4 regions of the Clostridium sp. USBA 49 genome follow, and region 1 is predicted to be linked to each of the others. Evidence: riboswitches for the same ligand, from Rfam matches in the RefSeq annotation. Region 1 holds a riboswitch; each other region holds the start of a gene.

Region 1 (6,162 bases):
GTGTTTTATATTTAACTATAAAAATGATTTTTATTTTAAGTTGATTTTGCTTTATTTTTCTCATATAAATAATATGAATGTATAATAGCTTGAGTTATTACTTTAGCTATTTCAACTATTAAATCTAATCTTATATTTCTATTAGTAAATAATTCATTATTGTCGCTTGAATCTACAATACCTATAATAGAAATTTTCCCTACCTCTGGTAACGATTTACCAACACCTTTTCCAGGGTGTATAGGATAATCTCGTGCTTGAATTTCACCTATACTATCATCATCTCCTAAGCAGGCATCTATACCAATAATATTAGCTTTAGGAAAAAGAGTTTTTATTTCAGAGAGCTTTTTATCAATATTCAAAGCATGAATAGGTTCTGATATTGTACCAAATACGGGTAACGGGAAAAACTTTTCTTTTAAAAAAGTTCCTACTAATGGTCCCAAACAATCCCCTATACATCTATCTGTACCTATACATACAATAACTGTATTTTCATCCATATAATTCTTTAGGAAATTTGCAATTTCGTAATAAGCTAGTGGGTTTTTATAATGAGTTTTAACTTTACTCAACAAATAACCTCCTTATCATATTGATTTTTTATTAAAAAGAGATTAATATCTATCAATATTCAGTAGCCAATAAAGTTCATTCTACTTATATTGTAATAAACTATTTAATAATATATATGCTGTTAAATATAAAAATATTAAGAATGAATAAAAATATTAAATAAGGTGATACTAATACGATGAGGTGGTTTTATTTATGTCTAAAAAATTTTATTCTGTAATTGTTATATTTTTTACTATTATATATACAGTTGCAACTGTATATACAAATAAAGATTATTTAAACGAAAAATATAGTATTAATCAAATAAATATTTTTCAAAATATTAAAAAAATTAATGTACAAACTATTTTACCTAAAAAGAGTAAAAATTTAAATAATAATATTAAAAATACTCAAACTTCTGAAAAAGAAAAAATAGCAGATAGTAATGAAAAAAATATAAAATTTTCTCCATTACCTAAAAGCGTAATAAGATTTAAATTTGATAGAGCTTATAAAGATGAAAAAGAATTATTAGATGCATTAAAAGAAGAGAATACTACAAATTTAAATAATAGCTTAGCTGATAATAAACTAAAAGAAAGCAATAAAGAAAATAATAATAAAGAAATAAATCAAAACAATAATAAAGAAAATACAGAGGAAAATTTATCAGTGTTTAATAATTCAATTAATAAAAATAATGTACTTATAACAGATTTAGATAAAGAAAAAATACTGACTGTTTCAAAAACATTGTCCCCTATAGATCAGAGTAAAATAGAGGAATATATAAATAATGCAGATATAATAAATGCATTAAATTTGTTAAAGCAGAGACTTTCAGATAAAGAATATGAAAATATTAAAAATATAGAAGAAAAATATAAAAAAATTAAATCTTAAACTATTTAAATTTTAGAATATTAAATTTTTTATAATTTTAACTTATTTAAAAACTTTAGTACTTTGTTTTATAATTCTAAGATATCTAAAAAGTTTAGTATTTGAAAATTATTAGTTTGATATTATAAATAATATTTTGAGTATAATAACTACAAAATAGCTTATTCGATAAATATTGACAGAAATTTTTTACTGTGATATTATGTACTAGAATTAAAAGTAATCCAAATTATAATCTCTTATCAAGAGAGGTGGAGGGAGATGGCCCTGTGAAGCCCGGCAACCAGTTTTACAACAAAGGTGCCAATTCCAGCAGTATTTACTGCAAGATAAGAGGATACGTTAATCGTGCCTCTTCGTTATGAAGGGGTTTTATTTTTTATGTAGCATAGGAGGGAAATTTATAAATGAGAAGATTATTCACTTCTGAATCTGTTACAGAAGGACATCCAGATAAAATTTGTGACCAAATTTCTGACGCTGTATTAGATGAAATATTATCTCGTGATCCAAATGCTAGAGTAGCTTGCGAAACTGCAGTTACAACAGGAATGGTTTTAGTTATGGGAGAGATATCTACTAATTGTTATGTAGATATACCTAAAATAGTAAGAAAGACTATACAAGATATAGGATATACCAGAGCTAAATATGGTTTTGATTGTGATACTTGTTCTGTATTAACTTCTATAGATGAGCAATCTCCAGATATAGCAATGGGAGTAAATGAAGCATTTGAGGCAAAAAAAGGAGAAATGGATAAGATAGATGCCATTGGAGCTGGAGACCAAGGTATGATGTTTGGTTTCGCTACAAATGAAACAGAAGAATATATGCCTCTTGCAATTTCTTTAGCACACAAAATGGCAAGAAGACTTTCAGAAGTTAGGAAAAATGGAACTTTATCTTATTTAAGACCAGATGGAAAAACACAAGTTACTGTAGAATATGAAGATGATAAGCCAATTAGAATAGATACAATTGTTATATCCACTCAGCATGATTCAGAAGTAACAAGAGAACAAATAGAAAAAGATTTAATGGAACATGTTATAAATAAAGTAGTTTCAGCAGATCTTTTAGATGAAAATACAAAATACTTCATAAATCCAACAGGAAGATTTGTTGTTGGAGGACCACAAGGAGATTCTGGTCTTACTGGAAGAAAGATTATAGTTGATACTTATGGTGGATATGGAAGACATGGCGGTGGTGCTTTTTCAGGTAAAGATCCAACAAAAGTAGATAGATCTGGAGCTTATGCAGCAAGATATGTTGCTAAAAATTTAGTTGCTGCTGGTGTAGCTGATAAGTTAGAAGTAGAAATTGCTTATGCTATAGGAGTTGCAAAACCAGTATCTATAGAGGTTGATACATTTGGAACTGGAAAAATTTCAGATGATAAAATTATAGAAATTATAAATAAAGTATTTGATTTAAGACCTGCTGCTATAATAAAAAATCTAGACTTAAGAAGACCAATATATAAACAAACTGCAGCTTATGGACATTTTGGTAGAACGGATTTAGACCTTCCATGGGAAAGATTAGATAAAGTTAATGAAATTAAAGAATATATACAATAAAGACTGCAAATAAGCAGTCTTTATTGTATAACTAATATTTAATAAATAAATTATTTTAAATTGTCAATACTCTTAATATATAAAAAGAAAAGAGGTATTACTATGAAATTAGCTAAATTTTTTCATATAATAAGGGTAACTTTTTCAAAAGCATTTATATTAATAGCTATAGTACTTTTAGGAAGTGCAATTCTTTCTATATATTCTTTTATAAATTTTATAAATAAAATAGCTCTTGTTTTCAAAATAAATCCAAGTTTTTTTATATCATTATTTATAATTTTAATAACCATACCTTTAATATCTTATTTTTTAGAAAAAAGATTAAATTCTTATTTTAAAGAAAAATAGAATAATTAATCTATAAAATATTTTTAATAATTAAGTGCTATTTATTTATAAAAATAGATTTTTAAAATAGATAAATATAGTGAAACTTAACCTAAAATATAATAAAAGGGTAGTTTAGCTATTATAGTAATTTAATTATAAAATTATAATTTTAGATTAAGACAAAATTATAAATAATATTTTGGGGTTTAATTTATTAGTTTTAATTTATTTTATTAAGATTTAAATATTTTGCCCCCAATAATTACTTTTTTAATATTAATATTTTCATCAAATAAAACTAAATCTGCATCATAACCTTCTTTTATGAGGCCTTTTTTGTTATCAACCTTGCAATGTTTAGCAGCATTATAAGTTGCCATTTTTACTATTTCATAAAGTTTATAATTTGAATTTTTATATATATTTCTTATTGCATCATCCAAAGTTAATATTGATCCGGCTAAATTACCTTCTTTAAGCCTTGCAGCACCATTTTTAACAAATACATCTTGACCTCCTAAAGAATATTTTCCATCTGGCATACCGCAAGCCATCATTGCATCTGTTATCAAAATAACTTTATCAAGTCCCTTTTGTTTATATGCAATTCTAAGCGATGGATAACTTATATGAATTCCATCAGAAATAGTTTCAGTAGTAATATCAGTATCAAAAACAGCACCTACTATTCCAGGTTCTCTATGATGAAGAGGAGTCATAGCGTTATAAAGATGAGTTGAGTGACTAATTCCACATTTTATTCCTTCTAAAGTTTCTTTATATGTAGCTTTAGAATGACCTATAGAAACTATTATGTTTTTATCTTTTAAATATTTAATAAGCTCTTTACTTCCTTCTATTTCCGGGGCTAATGTTATACTTTTAATGGCAGTTATATTATCTTTTGCAATAAGATTAAAAGTATCAATAGAAGGCTTTTGAATATATTTTGGATTTTGGGCACCTATCATATATGGACTTATAAAAGGACCTTCAAGATGAACTCCAAGTATATTTGCTCCTTCTGTACCATATTTCATACATTGAGAAGCAGAATCAACTGCTTTTTTTATATCTTCTATAGGGCAAGTCATTGTTGTAGGAAGAAAGGAAGTAGTACCATAATTAGCGATTGTTTTAGCTATAGTATTTAAAGATTCTACAGTGCCGTCCATTGTATCGCAGCCACCTGCACCATGAATATGAATATCTATAAATCCGGGAGAAAGATATAAACCTTTTGCATCTATAATTTCATTATCATCAATTTCATTATTATCTAAAAATTCAATGTCTATTTTCTCTATTTTTCCATTCTTTATTAGAACGTTTCCAAATTCAATTTTATTTTCAAATATTATTTTACAATTTTTAATTAACATAAATTTTGCCTCCTATAGCTAATTTTACGTTTATTTATATAGTAAAATTTTTAAACATAATAGTCAACCCAATTTAGTATATATAAAACTTAAAGTTTAATTTATGAATATATTAAAAAACGATCTCTTTTAATATAAAACATATTTTCTTTTTAGATTATTATTTTATTATACTATAGGATTTTTAAAATTTGAGTTTTTTATTAAAAAATTATGTTTAAGTAATATAAGGTTGAGAAATAGTTTATTTTGAAGTATTCTATATATATAATATTTTATTGTTAAAAATGTATAAATATAAACTTTAAATATAGGGGCGATTTTATGCCAGAAATACAAGGATTAGTTGAAGATATAATATTTCAAAATGAAGATAATGGATATGTAGTAGCAAATATAAAAACTGAAAATGAAAAAGTTACTTTTGTTGGATTTATACCATATTTAACAGAAGGACAAAATTTAAAAATTGAAGGTCAATGGGTTATTCACCCTCAATTTGGTAAACAATTTAAAGTAGAAGCTTATGAAGAATTAGTTCCTAGTACAGCTTATGATATTGAAAAATATCTAGCATCAGGAGTTATATCTGGTATAGGACCTGTAACTGCAAAGAAGATTGTAGAAAAATTCGGAGATAAAACTTTAGATATATTGGATAATGATATAGATAAACTTATAGATATTGAGGGAATAGGAGATAAAAAAGTTGAAATTATAAAAGAATCTTATTTAAGACAGAAAGAAATTAAAAATATAATGCTTTTCCTTCAAAACTATGGAGTTACTCCTAATCAATGTATAAAAATATATAAAAAATTTGGCATTGATTCCATAAATATTGTAAAACAAAATCCATATATACTTTGCGAAGAAATATCAGGAATAGGCTTTAAAACTGCAGATAAAATAGCTAGAAATCTTGGTGTAGAAATGAATTCTGATTTTAGAATAAAAAGTGGTATAAAGTATATAGTAAATGATTTTTGTTCTATGGGAAATACTTATATGCCTTTAGATCTATTAGTAAAAGAGTGCAAAAAATTACTTTTAGTGTCAGAAGAGGAAATAGAAAAAGTATTATATAATAGTGCTCTTGAGGGAAATGTAAAGGTTGAAGTCATAGATGGAAAAGAATGTGTTTTTAATATACCTTTTTATTATTGTGAACTTGGAGTAACGCGTAAAATACTTACTTTGGCCTTTAGCGAATACCAACCTATAAATATTGATGTAGAGTTTGAGATAAAGGAATTTGAAAGAATAAATAATATAAATTTTGAAAAAACTCAAATAGAGGCAATAAAAGGGGCTTTTGAAAATGGAATAGAAATTATTACTGGAGGTCCTGGAACGGGGAAAACTACCATAATAAATTGTATTACAGGTATATT
Region 2 (6,162 bases), on a different contig from region 1:
AATTTATGTTAAAAAATAATGAATATTTTATAATATAATACAAAAAATAATCATGGCGTTATTTAAGGAGAAAATATTGTAAGCTAAAGGAGAGATTTTATGTCAGAATACCGTTTAGAAATCAATGGGCCTATAGGATTAAGTGATTATAGTAATATTAATGATTATATGAATATAATTGGAGAAAATGATAAAGTTATTATTTCAATCGGCCCTGGAGATGCACATAATGTAGATATAATAACAAATATATTACATCATAATGGACTTGAAGTAGCAATGAAGGGCGGACATGATGATGACGGAAGATATTTTATAACTGCTTATAGAAGAGGAGATGAATTTAAAGGATAAATATAATGGGACTGTTATAATAAATTTTTTATAGCAGTCCCATTATATTTGTTTTCCTATATAAAAATGCTTTGTTTTTTGATATAATAATGTTTGAAAATTAAAAAAATATGGAGGCAAGTCATGGATAAAAAATATGTAATAGGAATTGATTTAGGTGGTACTAAAATAAGTGGTGCTCTTGCAGATTTAAATGGGAATGTGCTAAGTAAGCATACTATACCTACAAAAGCTTCTGAAGGTGAAAATGCTGTACTTAATAGAATATTTGAAGTAATTGAAAAGGTTATGGAGATAGCTAATAAAACTTCCAGTGAAATTAAAACAATAGGAATAGGTTCTCCGGGGCCTTTAAATGCTAAGACTGGAGTTATAATAACTACGCCAAATCTTCCTTTTAAAAATTTTCAGCTTGTAAAACCATTGGTAGAAAAATTTAATATACCTACATATCTTGATAACGATGCAAATGTTGCAGCTATAGGAGAATATATGCTTGGAGCAGGAAAAGGGACAAACAATATGGTTTATGTAACAGTAAGCACTGGAATAGGTGGAGGTGCTATATTAAACGGTAAAATATATAGAGGAAGTACATCCAATGCATTAGAAATTGGACATACAACTCTGCTTCCTAATGGTCCAAGATGTAATTGTGGTAATTATGGCTGTGCAGAGGCATTAGCTTCAGGTACTGCAATAGGAAGGCAAGGAAGGGAAGCTGTAGAAAGTGGAGAGGAAACTTCACTTAAAAATTATGAAAACATTACTTCATATGAAGTTTTTAAAGAAGCTGAAAAAGGAGATAAAGTATCTAAAGACATATTAGATAAAAGTTTAAACTATTTAGGTATAGCTGTTGCAAATATTATAACCAGTTTTGATCCAGATATGGTTGTAATAGGTGGAGGAGTTGCACAGGCTGGTAAAATAGTTTTTGATAAAGTTCAAGAAGTAGTGGATAAAAGATGTTTTAAAGCTATGTCTGAATATTGCAAAATTGTTCCAGCAGCTTTAGGAAAAGATGCTGGAGTTATAGGAGCTGTAGCTTTAGCTTTATTAGAGGGATAAAAATTAATACATAATCTTGTTACAGTTTTTATTTGTATGTTGGGTTGAAACAGTAGAGCAAATACCTATAAATGTTAAATATACTAATCCATGAATAAGTTTTGGTATATATATGTAGGCATAGAAAAAGAAGAACTTATAGCCTAAAACACAGATGTTTCAATAGGAGTAGACATAGGACTAAAAGATTTAACAATAGTTTCAAATATAGATAAATCATTTAAAAACATTAATAAAACTAAAGAAGTTAAAAAGAAAGCAGAAATAAGTTTCAAGGAAATATGAAGATGGAAAAGTTCAAATAGGAAAGGAAGGTGAAAACCGTTATAAATTTACTAAAACTAATAACATTAAAAATCAAGGATTTAAGCCTTTGGAACAACATATCAAACTGGAGTAGTCTTATGACAAAACAGGTTGCATTGAATAAGGAATAAATCTCTAAATAGTAGATTTTATGTAACGGCTTAAAATGTTATTAATTAAAAATGGAACAATTCTTACTATGGCTAGTGATATTATTGAAAATGGAGAAGTCTTAATTGATAAAGGGAAAATCATAAAAGTAGGGCAAAATATAAATGTATCTTCAAATTGTGAAATATTTGATGCTGAAGGCGGTTTTGTTATGCCTGGTATAATCGATGCTCATTGTCATATAGGAATGTGGGAAGATGGTCTTGGCTTTGAAGGTGATGATGGGAATGAAATTACGGATCCTGTTACTCCACAGCTTAGGGCTATTGATGCAATTAATCCTATGGATAGAGCTTTTAAAGAAGCTTATGAAAATGGTATAACATGTGTATGTACAGGACCTGGAAGTGCTAATGTTATAGGAGGACAATTTGCAACAATTAAAACTAAAGGTAAAAGAATAGATGATATGATAGTTCAGGAACCAGCAGCAATGAAAGTTGCTTTTGGTGAAAATCCTAAAAGATGCTATAATTCAAAAAAACAAACACCATCAACTCGAATGGCAACAGCATCTATATTAAGAGAATATCTTTTTAAGACTAAAAATTATATAAAAAACAAAGATAAAAATGAAAATTTTGATATGAAACTTGAAAGCTTAATACCAGTTGTAAATGGAGAACTAAATGTAAAAGCTCATGCTCATAGAGCAGACGATATTTTTACTGCTATTCGTATTGCTAATGAGTTTGGTCTTAAAATGACTATAGAGCATTGTACAGAAGGACATTTAATTGCAGATGAACTTGCTAAAGAAGGATATGCTGCAATAGTTGGACCATCACTTACAACTAGAAGTAAAGTTGAGTTAAAAGAATTGAGTTTTGAAACTCCTAAAGCTTTATATAAAGCAGGTGTAAAAATAGCTTTAATGACAGATCATCCTGTAATACCAGTACATTATCTTCCTATGTGTGCTGCATTAGCAGTAAAAGCAGGATTAGATGAGGAAGCTGCACTTAAAGCAATAACTATAAATCCAGCAGAAATACTTGGTATTTCTCATAGAGTAGGATCTATTGAAATAGGTAAAGATGCAGACATTGTGGTATTTAACAAACATCCTTTTGATATTTATGCTAAAACTAAATTAGTTTTAATAGATGGAGAAATTGCATTTATAGATACTAAGCATAAAAATTAAAAATAATTTAGTAAAATAATAATTTTATTAAAAATATATTTTATGATTAAATTTTATATGAATAAAAATAAATTCATTGACATTTTTGCTGTATTAATTTAAAATAAACATAAAATTTAATATTATTCTTTTCTTATCAAGAGAGGCGGAGGGACTGGCCCTAAGAAGCCCGACAACCTATGTCATTTTAAGACAAAAGGTGTCAATTCCAGCAGAGATGTATTATTTCTGAGAGATAAGGGAAATAGTAAAATAAGAAATTAACGCTATTTTTCTTTCCGAAAGTAGCGTTTATTTTTATATAAAAAGGGGGCACTAAAATGCAAATAAAAAATATTTATAAAAAGAAAAAACCTATTATTTCTTTTGAGATTTTTCCTCCTAAAAAGGAAAGTCCTGTAGACACTATATATGATACAATAGAATCTTTAAAAGACTTAAAACCAGATTTTATAAGTGTAACCTATGGGGCAGGTGGAAGCACTAGAGATAAAACTATAGAAATTGCATCATTAATAAAGAATAAATATTATATTGAGACTTTAGCACATTTAACTTGTATATCATTAACAGAAGAAAAACTTCAAAAATTTATAGAAGAATTAAAAGAAAATAATATTCAAAACATTATGGCTCTTAGAGGAGATTTACCTCAAAATTTTAATGAAGAGTTATTTCAAAAAAGCCAGTATAAATATGCAAGTGATTTAATAAAGTCCATAAAAAAAGATGATGAAATATGTATAGGTGGGGCATGTTATCCTGAAGGGCATTTCGAGTGTAGCAGTTTAGAAAAAGATATTGAAAATTTAAAAATAAAAGTGGATTCAGGAGCAGATTTTCTTATAACTCAGCTTTTTTTTGATAATGAAAGTTTTTATAGATTTATTGATTTAGCTTATAAAAAAGGAATTAATGTGCCAATTTCTGCTGGAATAATGCCTGTTACAAATAAAAAACAAATTGAACGTATGATCTCTTTAAGTGGAGCATCTTTACCAGCTAAATTTTCAAGAATTATGGCTAAATATGAGAATAACCCTCAAGCATTAAAAGAAGCAGGTATTGTTTATGCTACTGAACAAATTATTGATTTGCTCTCTTGGGGAATAGATGGAATTCATTTATATACTATGAATCGTCCAGAAACAGTAAGAAGAATTATTCAAAATATATCTAATATAAGAGAAGCTTTAGAATATAAGGATAATATTAACTAAAACACAAGGGGGCTTTTAAGTGAAACTAAATATAGAAGATTGCTTAAAAAAAAGAATATTAATTTTAGATGGAGCTATGGGAACTGTTATACAAAAACTAAATTTAAGTGAAGAAGATTTTAGAGGAAATTTAACTGTTAAAATTAACCAAAAAGGTAATAATGATATATTAAATTTAACTCAGCCTGATGTTATAAGAGATATTCATAAATCTTATTTAGAAGCAGGAGCGGATATAATAGAAACTAATACATTTAATTCTAATAGAATATCTCAATCAGATTATGGGTTAGAAGATAAAATTTATGATTTAAACTATTATGGTGCAAAAATAGCAAGAGAAATGGCAGATTTTTATAGTTTAAAAGATAGCTTAAAGCCTCGATTTGTAGCAGGATCTATAGGTCCTACAAATAAATCAGCGTCCATATCTTCTGATGTAGAAAATCCAGGTTTTAGAGCTGTAAGTTTTGATGAACTTTTAGAGTCTTATGAAGAGCAAATAGAAGGTCTTGTAGATGGAGGAGTAGATATACTTTTAATTGAAACTATATATGATACATTAAATGCCAGAGCAGCAATTATTGCAGCAGATAATGTTCTTTCAAGAAAAAAAATAGATTTAAATATTATGATATCTGGAACTATTGCAGATAAAAGTGGAAGAATATTATCAGGGCAGACATTAGAAGCTTTTGCAGAAAGTTTAAAGCATGAGAGGATAATAAGCATAGGTTTGAATTGTTCGTTTGGTGCAAAAGATTTGCTTCCATTTATAAGAAAACTTTCAAAAACTCAAGGGCTTTATATAAGTTTTCATCCTAATGCTGGACTTCCTAATTCACTAGGTGAATATGATGAAATACCAGAAGTTACAGCTTCTTATATAAAAGAAATAGCTTTAGAAGGTCATTTAAATATAGTAGGAGGGTGCTGCGGAACAACACCATCTCATATAAAGGCTATATATGAAGCTGTTAAGGACATTAAACCTAGGATTATTCCTAATTTAACTAGAGAAACTGTATATTGTGGACTTGATATTGTTAAAATAAATAAAGAAAATAACTTTATAAATATAGGAGAAAGAACAAATGTGGCAGGCTCTGCTAAATTTTCAAGGCTTATAAGAGAAAAAAAATATGAAGAAGCTTTATCCATAGCAAAAAATCAAGTAGAAAATGGGGCACAGATTATTGATATAAATTTTGATGATGCTCTTTTAGATGCTCAAAAGGAAATGGATATATTTTTAAAACTTTTAGCCAGTGAGCCTGAAATAGCAAAAGTGCCTGTTATGATTGACTCTTCTAAGTTTGAAGTTTTAGAGACAGGATTAAAAGCAATTCAAGGAAAAGCTATAGTAAATTCAATTTCTTTAAAATCTGGAGAGAAGGAATTTTTAAGGCAGGCAGGTATAATAAAAAAATACGGTGCTGGTGTAGTTGTTATGGCTTTTGATGAAAAAGGTCAGGCAGATACATTTGAAAGAAAAATTGAAATATGCAAAAGGGCCTATGAATTATTAGTTAATAAAGTTAAATTTCCACCTGAAAATATAATATTTGATCCTAATATATTAGCTATTGCAACGGGTATTGAAGAACATAATAATTATGCTGTAGATTTTATTAAAGCAGTAAAGTGGATAAAAGAAAATCTTCCTTATGCAAAGGTAAGTGGAGGAGTAAGTAATCTATCTTTTGCTTTTAGAGGTAATAATGTTATAAGAGAGGCTATGCACTCGGTATTTTTATATCATGCAATAAATGCAGGTTTAGATATGGGAATAGTTAATCCAGGTATGATACAAATTTATGACGAAATTGATAAAGACCTCCTTTTGAAAGTAGAGGCTGTTATTCTTAATAAGCATAAAAATGCACAAGAAGA
Region 3 (6,162 bases), on a different contig from region 1:
AAATAGAGAAACATTAATGGATGCTATGGAACATCCAGAAAAATATCCAACATTAACAATAAGAGTATCTGGATATGCTGTTAATTTTAATAGATTAACTAAAGCACAACAAAAGGAAGTAATAAAAAGAACATTTCATGAAAAAATGTAATTGCAGTGCTCCTCTAAACCTTAGGTTTAGAGGAGCTTTAAGATTAATATATTAAATATTTTTTTACTTGAAAAATTAATTAGATTGGTTTATTTTAGATTTATACAAAGGAGGGGATTTTATGCTAAAAGGAAAGGTACATTCAATAGAAAGTATGGGTTTGGTAGATGGACCTGGAGTTAGAACAGTTGTATTTTTACAAGGATGCAAATTAAGATGTGCTTATTGTCATAATCCAGACACTTGGAATTTAGATGGTGGAACTGAAATAACATCTGAAGAACTTTTAAAGAAAATTATGAGATATAGGCCATATTTTGAACGTTCTGGAGGTGGTGTTACCTTTTCTGGAGGTGAGCCCCTGCTTCAACCAGAGTTTTTACTTGAAATGCTAAAATTATGTAAAGAACAAGGTATTAATACAGCGATAGATACTGCAGGATATGGGTTTGGTGAATATGATGAAATATTAAAATATACAGATTTAGTATTATTAGATATAAAACATATAGATGATAATGGTTATAGAAAACTTACAGGTAGTAGTAAATCTGGATTTGATAAATTTTTAGAATCACTTAATAAAACTAATGTAAAAGTATGGGTTAGACATGTAGTGGTTCCTGGGATAACTGACTCAGAAGAACATATAGAAAAATTAAAAGAAATAATAAAATCTATTAATAATGTTGAAAAGATAGAATTATTGCCTTACCATACATTAGGAGTAGAAAAATATAAAAAATTAGGCATTAAGTATAGATTAGAAAATGTAGAACCTATGGATAAAGAAAAAGTAAAAGAGTTAGAAAAAATTCTTATAGATAGAGAAAAAGCTGACAATTAGAAAAAATTTTCAAATAGTTTTTTATTTTTTAATTAAACCTGTATATATAAATATTACTGGTAAAACTGCATTATTATCTGCTTTTATAATTTGTTAAATAAGATTTTAAATAAATTTTTTAGCAGATTTTTAGCAGATAGAGAAAGTAAAAAATTATAATTTATTGTAGTTTTAATATTGACATATACAATAAATGTTATTATAATTAAATCAATGCAAAGATAAGGTCCTATTTTATATGTTAAAACAAGTAAATAGAATTTATTAATCTTATCAAGAGAGGTGGAGGGACTGGCCCTATGAAGCCCGGCAACCGGTATTTTAATACAATGGTGCCAATTCCTGCAGTATTGCTTTTGCAATACTGAAAGATGAGGAAATAAGGGATATAATGCTGACCCGAGGTTCCCTCGGGTTTTTTTATTTTAATTTTAAAAAGTTAGTACATATGAAATGGAGGAAAATGGATGATAAATGTATATAAAGTTTCTAAAAGTTTTGCAAATACAAAAGTTTTAAAATCAATAAGTTTGAGCGTTAATCAAGGAGAAATATTCGGAATAGTAGGACATAGCGGTGCAGGAAAATCAACTCTTTTAAGATGTTTAAATGGTCTTGAAAGTTATGATGAAGGAAGTATTACTGTTATGGGGAAAGAAGTAAAAAACTTAACTTCATCAAAACTTAGAGAACATAGAAAAGAGCTTGGAATGATATTCCAAAATTTTAATCTTTTAAATAGATCTAATGTTTATGATAATGTTGCACTTCCGCTTAAAATTTGGGGAGTAGAAAAAAATGAAATAGAAGAAAAAGTAAAAAATCTACTCAATTTGGTTGGGCTTTATGATAAAATGGAAAGCTATCCTAGAGAATTAAGTGGAGGACAAAAGCAAAGAGTTGCTATTGCAAGAGCTCTTTCTTTAGAGCCTAAAATACTTTTGTGTGATGAAGCTACATCTGCTTTAGATCCTAAAACTACTAAATCTATATTACAGCTTTTAAAAGATATAAATAAAAAACTTAATATAACTATTGTTATAGTAACACATCAAATGGAAGTTGTAAAAGAAGTTTGTGATAGGGTAGCACTTATGGAAGGAGGCGAAATTAAGGCAATAGGAAAAGTAGATGAACTGTTTTTAAAACCTAGTGATGAATTAAAGGACTTAATGGGAGAAGAAGAAGTATTGCCTAAAAAAGGATCAAATATAAAAATATTTTTCCCAAAAGAATTAAGTGAAAGAACTATTATAACCTCCATGGCAAGAGAACTAAATATCGATTTTTCTATAGTTTGGGGCAAACTTGAAAAATTTAAAGAAGATGTATTAGGAAGTCTTGTTATAAATACAGATGATAAATACGAAGATAGAATATTCGAATATTTAAAAAAACATGAAATCAGCTGGGAGGTCATAAAAAATGACAATTAAAGAATTAATTTTAGAAATACTTTTAAGAGGTCTTGGTGAAACACTCTATATGGTAATTATATCAACTTTGCTTGCTGTAATTATAGGATTTATACCAGCTATAATATTAGTTATTACTGATGATAAAGGATTAAGTCCTAATAAAGCTGTATATAAAATATTAGATTTAATAATAAATTTATTAAGATCTTTTCCATTTGTTATACTTATGATAGCTGTAATTCCATTAACAAGATTTTTAGTTGGAACATCTATAGGAATAAATGCAGCAATTGTACCATTAACTATAGGTGCGGCGCCTTTTGCAGCAAGGGTTATAGAATCTGCTTTAAAAGAAGTAGATCCAGGAATAATTGAAGCTGCAAAATCTATTGGAGCAAATAATTTTCAAATAATATTTAAAGTAATGTTAAAAGAAGCACTCCCATCTATAATTTTAGGAATAACTTTAACAGTTATAAGTGTTATTGGTTATTCTGCCATGGCTGGAACTATTGGAGCAGGTGGCCTTGGAGATATAGCATATAAATATGGATATTTAAGGTTTAAAACCGATATAATGATTTATACAATTATTATACTTATAATAGTTGTACAAGTATTTCAAAGCTTAGGCAATTATGCTTATAAAAAATTATCTAAATAAAAATAAATTAATAAAATTAGGAGGTTTTTATATGAAAAAAATATTAAGTATTATTTTATCAGCACTATTAATATCTGGATTATCAGGATGTTCTACGCAAAAGGATACATCTAAAGAAACTAAAGTAGAAGATAAAAAAGTAATAAAAGTTGGTGCAACTGCAGTACCTCATAAAGAAATATTAGAAGGTGCTGTTAAACCATTATTAGAAAAACAAGGATATAAGCTTGAAATAATAGAATATACAGATTATGTTCTTCCAAATACTGCTCTTGCTGATGGAGAACTAGATGCAAACTATTTCCAACATGAACCTTATCTAAACAATATGATTAAAGAGAAAAATTTAGATTTAACATATACAGTTAAAGTACATTTAGAACCAATAGCTTTGTATTCAAAGAAAATAAAAAGTTTAGATGAATTAAAAGATGGAGCTGTTATAGCTGTTCCTAATGACTCAACAAATGAAGCTAGAGCTTTAAGACTTCTTGAATCACAAGGATTATTTAAACTTAAAGAAGGAGAATTAGTTACAAAGCTTGATATAGATAAAGCTTCAAATACTAAAAATATTCAAATAAAAGAAGTTGATGCAGCACAAATTCCAAGAAGTCTTGTTGACTTTGATGCCGCTGTTATTAATTCTAACTATGCAATGTCCTCAGGATTAACTCCAAATACTGATTCTATTGTAAATTCTGAAGGAAAGCATATAATAGAATCTACAAAGGATAATCCATATAATAATATACTTGCAGTAAGAAAAGAAGATAAAGACAAGCCATATATTCAAGCTTTATCTAAAGCTCTTACTTCACCAGAAGTTAAAAAATTTATAGAAGATAAATATAAAGGCAGTGTTATTCCTGCATTTTAGAAAGTAGACTTTACTGTCTACTTTTTTATTTTATATATAAATTGGGTATACTTATTGTATAAAAATAATAGCATTATATTAACTTTTATAATATTATATTAATAAAGGGTATAATGGAGGATTAATATGAATAAAAATATTGGAGCATTTTTTGATATTGATGGTACCTTATATAGGGAAGGGCTTATTGCGGAAATATTTAAAAAACTAGTAAAATATGAAATAATAGAGGAAAAAAGATGGTATAATGAAGTAAGACCAGAATATCAAAAATATGATAAAAGACAAGGTAATTATGATAATTATCTATTAAAAATGGCAGATATATACATTGAAGCAATAAAAGGTCTTCATAAATCTCAGGTAGAATTTATAGCTAAAAATGTAGTAAAGCAAAAAGGAGATAGAGTATATACTTTTACTAGAGATAGAATTAAGTGGCATAAAGAGCAAGGACATATGCTTATAACTATATCAGGAAGTCCTATAGAACTTGTAAAAGAGATGGCACTTAAATATGGTTTTGATGATTATAAAGGAGCTTTATATAAGCTTGACGAAAATAATATGTATACAGGTGAAGTTGTACCTATGTGGGATAGTAGAAGTAAGAAAAAAGCTATAATGGAGTTTATGGACAAATATAATATAGACCTTGAAAAAAGCTATGCTTATGGAGATACAGCAGGGGATTTTTCTATGTTTGAGCTTGTAGGGTTTCCAATTTGTGTAAATCCTACAAAAGAACTTGTTAAAAAGGTAAAAGAACACGAGGAAATTAGTAAAAAAGCTATAATTGTAGTAGAAAGGAAAGATATGATTTATAAATTAACTCCAGATTTAATTCAGTTTTAGAAAAGAGTGGTTATTGGTGATTACTAGAGAAAATAAAATATATATTGATAAATTTGATTGTGAATTTTCATTAAACTTTAATAATAAGAAAGATTTATATAAAGATGCTTTATTTTTTGATTTAGAACATTATGTGTATAAAAAACCTATATGTATTGGAGTTTTTGGCTGCTCTTATTATGATGAAAATGGAAAAACATTAAATGTAACACAATATATGATAGAAAACAACAATGATTCTTATGATATATTAATTTTAGCTAAAAATTATTTTAATAATATGATTAAAAACTATAATAAAAAATATATTGTTACATTTTCTGGAAATAATGATTTTACTGTTATAAATTATTTATTTCAAAAATATAAATTTAATTTTAAAGTGGAAGATTATTTTATAAGTATAGATTTACAAAAGGAGTATGAAAAAGCTAAAAAAACTTCAATAGGTCTTAAAACACTTGAAAAAAATTTTGAAATAATAAGATCTAGTGAACTTATAAGCGGAGCTAATTTAGCTAAAACTTTTAATAAAATTATAAAAGATAAAGATTATATAAATAGAATGCCTGAAAAAAAGAAGGAAAAAATATTACTTTATAATCAGCAAGATGTGGTAAGTCTTTTTCAAATATATATTAATTGGGATAAATTTATTATGTGTGAAAAAGAAAATAACAAAGTTATAGAAGATTAAATTATGTATTTTAATAAAAATAAATATTTATGCAATTATATAAAAATGGATAGAACAACCTTTAGTAAATAAAGATAGAATTGAATTTAGGCTAAATGCTGTTGAAGAACTTTCTAAAAATATGGATCTTCAATTAGATTTATAAGTTAAAACCATGCACAAAAAAGATTTTTATGCATGGTTTTAACTTATTTAATTTATTTAAAGCATTTATGTATTTTTTAACATATATTAATTTAAATTAATATGCCTTTCCCCAATAAACCAATTTTTTAGCAGGCTTTTTACAACATACACATGTATCATCTATATGTTCCTGCTCAAAAGGAATGCATCTTGAAGTAGCAGAAGTTTCCTCTTTAATTTTATCTTCACAAGCTCTATCTCCGCACCACATAGCTTTAATAAATCCTGAATTTTTATCTAAAATATTTTTAAACTCTTCTAAATTAGTAGCTGTATTTGTTTTTGATTTTTGAGATTCTTTTGCTTTTTCAAAAAGGGATTTTTGAATATCTTCAAGTACTACAGGAATTTTAGTTTCTAATTCGTCAAGAGAAATAATTATTTTTTCTCTATTATCTCTTCTTACTAAAACTACTTGATTATTTTCTATATCCTTTGGACCAATTTCAATACGAAGAGGAATT
Region 4 (6,162 bases), on a different contig from region 1:
GTTCCTTCTTTAAAAAGCCTATTGTTTTTAAAAAAATCATTATGACCATAAACATGAGCAATAGTTAAAATTTGAAGCAATAATGTATTATCTTTCATTAAATATGCTAAGCAAGGGTTGGAATTTATAACCATTTCATATGGAAGCCCTGTAAGATTATATTTATACATTGTTCTATTTCTTTCGTATGATTTTCCAAAGCTCCAATGAGGATACCTTGAAGGCATACCAACATAAGCCTCATAAGCTAACATATCATTATAATTAATAATTTCAAATTCTTGTTCATAAAAATCAAGTCCCATATTTTTAGCTAATGCTTCTATTTTTTCATTCCACTTTTCTAAATCTTTAATAGTATATTCCATTTTAGCCCTCCTTTATTTCTTTTTTTAAAATACCTTTGAGGGCATTCCATAAATCTTCCTTTTTTTTAATTGATACTGAAATAAATTTTTTATTATCTATTTCTTTAGAAAATCTATCTTTAAGATTTGCTGAATAAAAACTAGGCATAATTTCTGCATAAGCAACCATATTACATAAATCCGTTAATTGCTTTGCAACCTTTATTGCTTTTTCATTATCTTCTGTCCAATTATCTCCATCACTAACATTAAAAGTATATATATTCCAAAAGTTCGGATTGTATCTTTCTTCAATAATTTCTAAAGCCTTTATATACCCACTTGATATATAAGTTCCTCCAGACTCAACCTTATGAAAAAACTCGTTTTCATTAACCTCCTTTGCTGTAGTAGAATGACTTATAAATACAATTTCCACATTAGTATACTTCATTCTTATAAATCTTGATAATACAAAGAAAAATGATCGAGCTAAATATTTTTTAGTACTATCCATAGATCCAGAGGTATCCATTATACAAAATATTACTGCATTAAATTCTTTCTTTTTTGTCTTTTTCATTCTGTTGTATCTTAAATCATCTTCTTTAAATGGGAATCTTTCTATTTTTTCTTCTATTCCTGCTTCTTTAAGTGCCCTTTTTTTCCCTTGTTCCCTTTTAATTTTTTCAATTACAGTTCTTTTTTTAGCAAGTCTTGGATTTATACCATGCTTTTGATAACCGGATCTTTTAGTTGCATTTTCTGATAAAATTTCAGAAAATTTCTTTTTATCAAGGTCAGGTAAATCTAAATCTTCCATAAGATAATTTAAAACATCATCTATCGAAATTTCAGTTTCATATATATCTTCTCCTTCTTCATTACCTGCTCTACCGCTGCCTTTTCCCTCACCGCTTTTATCACTTCCTATTTTATCCCCTCTTTTTTCAGTTCCATCTCCACTTCCAACTCCTGGAGCATTTTTACCATAAATAAATTGATATTCCTTAATTCCTCTAACAGGTATTTTTATTTTTTTATTTTTCCCCTCACCTATAATGCTTTCTTCAGATAATATATCCCCCAAATTATCTCTAATAGATTTCTCAATAAGCTCTCTATGTCGTCTCCTATCTTCTATGGATCTATCATGATCTACTGGACTATATTCCTTAAAAATAGCCATAATATCAATCCTTCCATAGGTTATTAGCTGCATACTTTAATATAACATCACAGCAATGCTCACAATATCCATTTTCCTTCATTTCTTCTACCATAATATTATATTTTGATTCTTGTTCTTTATCTCTCACTCTAGACTTTGTTATTATTCTTGATAAATCTTTAACTGAAGCCATAAGTTTCTTTTCAATAGCTTCCTTAAGAGGTTCATAAGAAGTATAATCTATCTTTCCTCCCTTTCTTACAACATAAAACATATATGAAGTTACATCAGTTCTAAATCCCTTTGCAGAACTTTCTGCTATACCTATTTGTTCTTCTATAGATCTCATAAATTTTTCGTCTGGTTGAAGTTCTTCTCCTGTTGATTTATCTTTAAGCTTTGTTTTATTTACATAAGCTTCAGCATTATCGATATAGTTATTAAATAAACTTTCTGCCTGTTCTTTAAAACTAATTATAAAAGCTTTAGTAATTTCTTTTTCCAATGTTTTATTGTATTCTTTTCTAATAGTATCTTGTACAAATGTTAAATATTTCTTTTTTTCATCCTCTGCTATATCAAGTTCTTTAACTGATTTTATAATACTTTCCATAATACTAAGAGGATTTATACAATTATGCTCTGAATTTGATAAAGCATTATCTATAGCTTTAATAACAAATCTTGTTGAAATACCACTCATGCCCTCTCTCATACCAGCTTCTTCTCTAAGTTCTTCTATATCTATCTTTTTAGTAGTTCCCTTTTCTACTATTTCATCACCATTATAAATCTTTAACTTTGTCATAGGATCAACTTTAGCAGAAGGTGTAAGTCTTGAAAGTACAGCAAACATAGCTGCAGTTTCTATAGTATGTGGCGCTATATGTGCCTTAAAATTACTCTTTTTAAGTATCTTTTCATATATTTTTATTTCTTCATTTAATTCTAAACAATAAGGAACTTCTATTTTAACGATTCTATCTAAAATAGCCTCATTTGTATGATCTGACTTAAATTTATTCCATTCAGCTTCGTTTGAATGAGCTAAAATAACTCCATCAAAATATATCATTGAACCTTTCCCTGGAGATGGTATAGATTTTTCTTGAGTAGCAGTTATTATAGTATGCAAATACTCTACATCATTTTTGAACACCTCTATAAATTCAACCATACCTCTATTACCTACATTAAAAGCACCATTTAATGAAAAAATACGTGGATCATCCTCTGGATACATATCCATTTTAGATATATCTATAGAGCCTGTAAGTATAGAAGTATCTTGATTATTAGGATCAACAGGAGGAACAACTCCTATTCCTTTTCTTGATCTTATAGAAAATGTATTTTTTACTACAGGAACTTTTTCAAATTGTCCATCATATTCATTAAGCAATCTATATCTGCATACAGGACACAAATCTCCTTCTATCTGAACCCCTAAAATTTCCTCAAACTCCTTTCTTAAATGTTTTGGAATTAAATGTAGTGGTTCTTCTGACATAGGGCAACCTTTAATCGAATATATAGGTGGTGCAGATTCTAATGCCTTTTTTAAAGCTTCTACAATAGAAGATTTACCAGCACCTACAGGTCCTACAAGATATAATACCTGTCTTGACTCCTCACCTTTCATAGATGCAGCATGAAAATAATTTACTAGCTTCATAATTACTTTATCTATTCCAAAAAAATCATCTTTAAAAAAATTATAGCGTTTTATTGTTTCATTGCCATATATCTTTCTAATTCTTTGATTTTCTTCAGGCTTTAGTATTTCAAAGCCTTTTTCCATAATAATGTCATACATTCTTTTATGTGCAAGTTTTGCTACATCAGGGTTTTCTTTGACTATCTCAAGATAGTCAAGCATGGTACCTTCAAATTTATTTTTCTTTTGTTGCTCTCTATCATTATTTATTAATTCCTTAAAATCCATATATGGTACCTCCAAAAATTATGTTTAATATATTTTATTTTTCAATGACGGTATTTTATGACTTTAATTTCATAAATTAAAATAAAAATTTAAAATGTATTACTATTGACAATTTCACCTCTATAATGTAAGATGTTTTCATCTGAATATTTATTAATTTAATGTTCTTATCTAGAGAAGCGGAGGGACTGGCCCTATGAAGCTCGACAACCGGCATTATACTTATAATGCATCGGTGTCAATTCCTGCAGAATAAATTATATTTATTCTGAAAGATAGGAAATCAGCAAATAATGAAAATTATATTTTCAAGGTTGGTTTTCCTGTCTTAGAAAGCTAACCTTTATTTTTTTTACTTTTTTATGTTTAATGTGGTTACAAAAGCAAACAGAATTGAGAGGTGATTACTATTCCTATAAAAATAAAAGACGATTTACCAGCTGCTGAAATTTTATATAATGAAAATATATTTGTAATGCCTGAAAGCAAGGCTTTTCATCAAGATATTCGTCCTTTAAAAATAGCTATTTTAAATCTTATGCCTACTAAAATTACCACAGAAGTTCAACTTTTAAGACTTATTGCTAATACTTCTTTACAAATTGAGGTTGAATTATTACATCCTAAAAGTCATATTTCTAAAAATACTTCAGAAGAATATTTAATGACATTTTATAAAACATTTGATGAAATAAAAGATCAAAAATTTGATGGATTAATCATTACAGGTGCTCCTGTCGAACAAATGCCTTTTGAAGAGGTTAATTATTGGGATGAATTAAAAGATATAATGGACTGGAGTATACATAATGTATATTCTACATTCCATATATGTTGGGGTGCTCAGGCTGGATTATATCATCATTATAATATTCCAAAATATGCTCTTAAAGAAAAAATGTTTGGTATATTCGAGCATAAGATTTTAAAGGAAAATATACCATTACTTAGAGGCTTTGATGATAAATTTTTTGCGCCACACTCTAGGCATACTGAAGTAAGAAAAGAAGATATTGAGAAAATTCCTGAATTATCTATATTGTCAGAATCTGACGAAGCTGGCGTATATATAGTTGCAAATAAAAATGGAAGACAAATTTTTGTTACAGGTCATTCAGAATACGATCCTTTAACATTAAAAGCAGAATATGATCGCGATATTGCTAAAGGCCTTAATATAAAAGTTCCTAAAAATTATTTTCCAGATGATAATCCATTAAACAAGCCAGTAGTTAAATGGAGAAGTCATGCTAATTTATTATTCTCAAATTGGCTTAATTATTATGTTTATCAAAATACACCTTATGATTTAAGTAAGCTTAATAATTAAATAATTTAAAATAAAAAAGCAGCAGTTTAAATAGACTTTTATTAAACTGGTGCTTTTTTATTTTAAATTATATTGTATACTATTGTGCTTTTTCTAATTCTTCTTCTAATTCTTCTTCCCAATCTGGTTCTTTACCTCTTAAATAAGAAATTACAGCTGCTATAATGCTAAAAATAAAAGATATTGTAAATGCAGTTCTAAGTCCTAATACAAATTGATCGACTGCAATACCTTTAGAACCTACCTGTGTACCTACAAACAATGCCTGCATTGCTTCTTGTGATATACTTGAAGATACTATAGCCATTGAAATTGCTATACTTAATACATTACCTGCATTATTAGCCATTGTTCTTAATCCTGCTGCTATACCTCTTTTATCAGCTGGTACCATACCCATTATTGAGCTTGTATTTGGAGAAAAAAACATTCCTGATCCAAATCCCATTATAAGCATCCAAATTATAATTTCAAATGTTGATGTATTTTCTGTTATAAACATCATACCTAAAAGACCTACCGCAGAAATAAGCAAACCTAATGAACTTAAAATTCTCGCACCATATTTATCTGATAAATATCCACTAATTGGAGATACAATCATCATAGATACAGCTAATGGAGCTAATAACATTCCAGCTACAATAGGATCAATCCCCTTAACTCCTTGAAAGAAAAAAATTAATAAAAATGTAACTGCTCCTCTTGCTATTCCATTTAAAAGATTACTAGTATATGCAAAAGCTAATACTCTAGTTTTTAAAAGCCTTAAATCGAGCATTGGCTCATCTGTATTGTTTTCTATATATACAAATAACACCAATAATATTATAGAAACTATTATAAGGCTTATTACAGTTATATTAACCCATCCAATAAATCCTCCAAAACTTAAAGCAACTAATAATGCCAACATACCAAAAGAAAAAGTCAGCGTACCTTTAAAATCAAATTTATGCTTTTTAGAAATTGTAGCAGTTTCTTTTAATTGAAAAGCAGCCCATAGTGTTCCTATAATTCCTATTGGAATATTTATATAAAATATACTTCTCCATCCAATGCTTATTAGAAATCCACCTAAAATTGGCCCAATAATAGAAGCTATACTTATAATCATACTATTAATACCTAAGGCTTTTCCAAGTTCTTTTTTAGGGAAGGCATCTGCAACTATAGCTGTACTATTTGCAACCATTAAAGATCCACCTATAGCTTGAATCATTCTAAATATTAATAGCTGTATTCCTGTTTTTGATATTGAACATAAAAATGAAGCAAATGTAAATAAAGCAAAACCACTCACATAAAGCTTTTTTCTCCCAAACATATCTGCTATTCTACCTATTGAAGGTACTAATATAGTCATAGC

What was found. Region 1 has a riboswitch for S-adenosylmethionine ahead of metK (methionine adenosyltransferase). Riboswitches for the same ligand answer to the same signal wherever they lie in the genome.
Region 2: it holds a riboswitch for S-adenosylmethionine, as region 1 does, so the genes downstream of both, metF (methylenetetrahydrofolate reductase [NAD(P)H]) here and metK (methionine adenosyltransferase) in region 1, are expected to answer to the same signal.
Region 3: it holds a riboswitch for S-adenosylmethionine, as region 1 does, so the genes downstream of both, B5D11_RS02085 (methionine ABC transporter ATP-binding protein) here and metK (methionine adenosyltransferase) in region 1, are expected to answer to the same signal.
Region 4: it holds a riboswitch for S-adenosylmethionine, as region 1 does, so the genes downstream of both, metA (homoserine O-acetyltransferase MetA) here and metK (methionine adenosyltransferase) in region 1, are expected to answer to the same signal.

What each region holds. Positions count from the first base shown of each region.
Region 1 is NZ_FUYD01000004.1:178,206-184,367, reverse strand. Features, by position in the region: gene yyaC (spore protease YyaC) at 36-578, opposite strand; gene B5D11_RS05945 (hypothetical protein) at 775-1,467, shown strand; SAM riboswitch class I at 1,704-1,803, shown strand; gene metK (methionine adenosyltransferase) at 1,875-3,053, shown strand; gene B5D11_RS05935 (hypothetical protein) at 3,156-3,404, shown strand; gene nagA (N-acetylglucosamine-6-phosphate deacetylase) at 3,620-4,768, opposite strand; gene B5D11_RS05925 (SF1B family DNA helicase RecD2) at 5,093-6,162, shown strand, end outside.
Region 2 is NZ_FUYD01000008.1:106,537-112,698, reverse strand. Features, by position in the region: gene B5D11_RS08970 (hypothetical protein) at 100-354, shown strand; gene B5D11_RS08965 (ROK family protein) at 478-1,425, shown strand; gene B5D11_RS12980 (hypothetical protein) at 1,569-1,700, opposite strand; gene B5D11_RS08955 (amidohydrolase) at 1,898-3,049, shown strand; SAM riboswitch class I at 3,180-3,291, shown strand; gene metF (methylenetetrahydrofolate reductase [NAD(P)H]) at 3,370-4,269, shown strand; gene metH (methionine synthase) at 4,289-6,162, shown strand, end outside.
Region 3 is NZ_FUYD01000002.1:44,537-50,698, forward strand. Features, by position in the region: gene pflB (formate C-acetyltransferase) at 1-151, shown strand, start outside; gene pflA (pyruvate formate-lyase-activating protein) at 273-998, shown strand; SAM riboswitch class I at 1,266-1,376, shown strand; gene B5D11_RS02085 (methionine ABC transporter ATP-binding protein) at 1,466-2,434, shown strand; gene B5D11_RS02090 (methionine ABC transporter permease) at 2,424-3,080, shown strand; gene B5D11_RS02095 (MetQ/NlpA family ABC transporter substrate-binding protein) at 3,112-3,960, shown strand; gene B5D11_RS02100 (HAD-IB family hydrolase) at 4,087-4,815, shown strand; gene B5D11_RS02105 (ribonuclease H-like domain-containing protein) at 4,832-5,512, shown strand; gene proS (proline--tRNA ligase) at 5,754-6,162, opposite strand, start outside.
Region 4 is NZ_FUYD01000002.1:7,773-13,934, reverse strand. Features, by position in the region: gene B5D11_RS01970 (SpoVR family protein) at 1-368, opposite strand, end outside; gene yhbH (sporulation protein YhbH) at 370-1,536, opposite strand; gene B5D11_RS01960 (PrkA family serine protein kinase) at 1,541-3,463, opposite strand; SAM riboswitch class I at 3,628-3,745, shown strand; gene metA (homoserine O-acetyltransferase MetA) at 3,873-4,793, shown strand; gene B5D11_RS01950 (MFS transporter) at 4,873-6,162, opposite strand, start outside.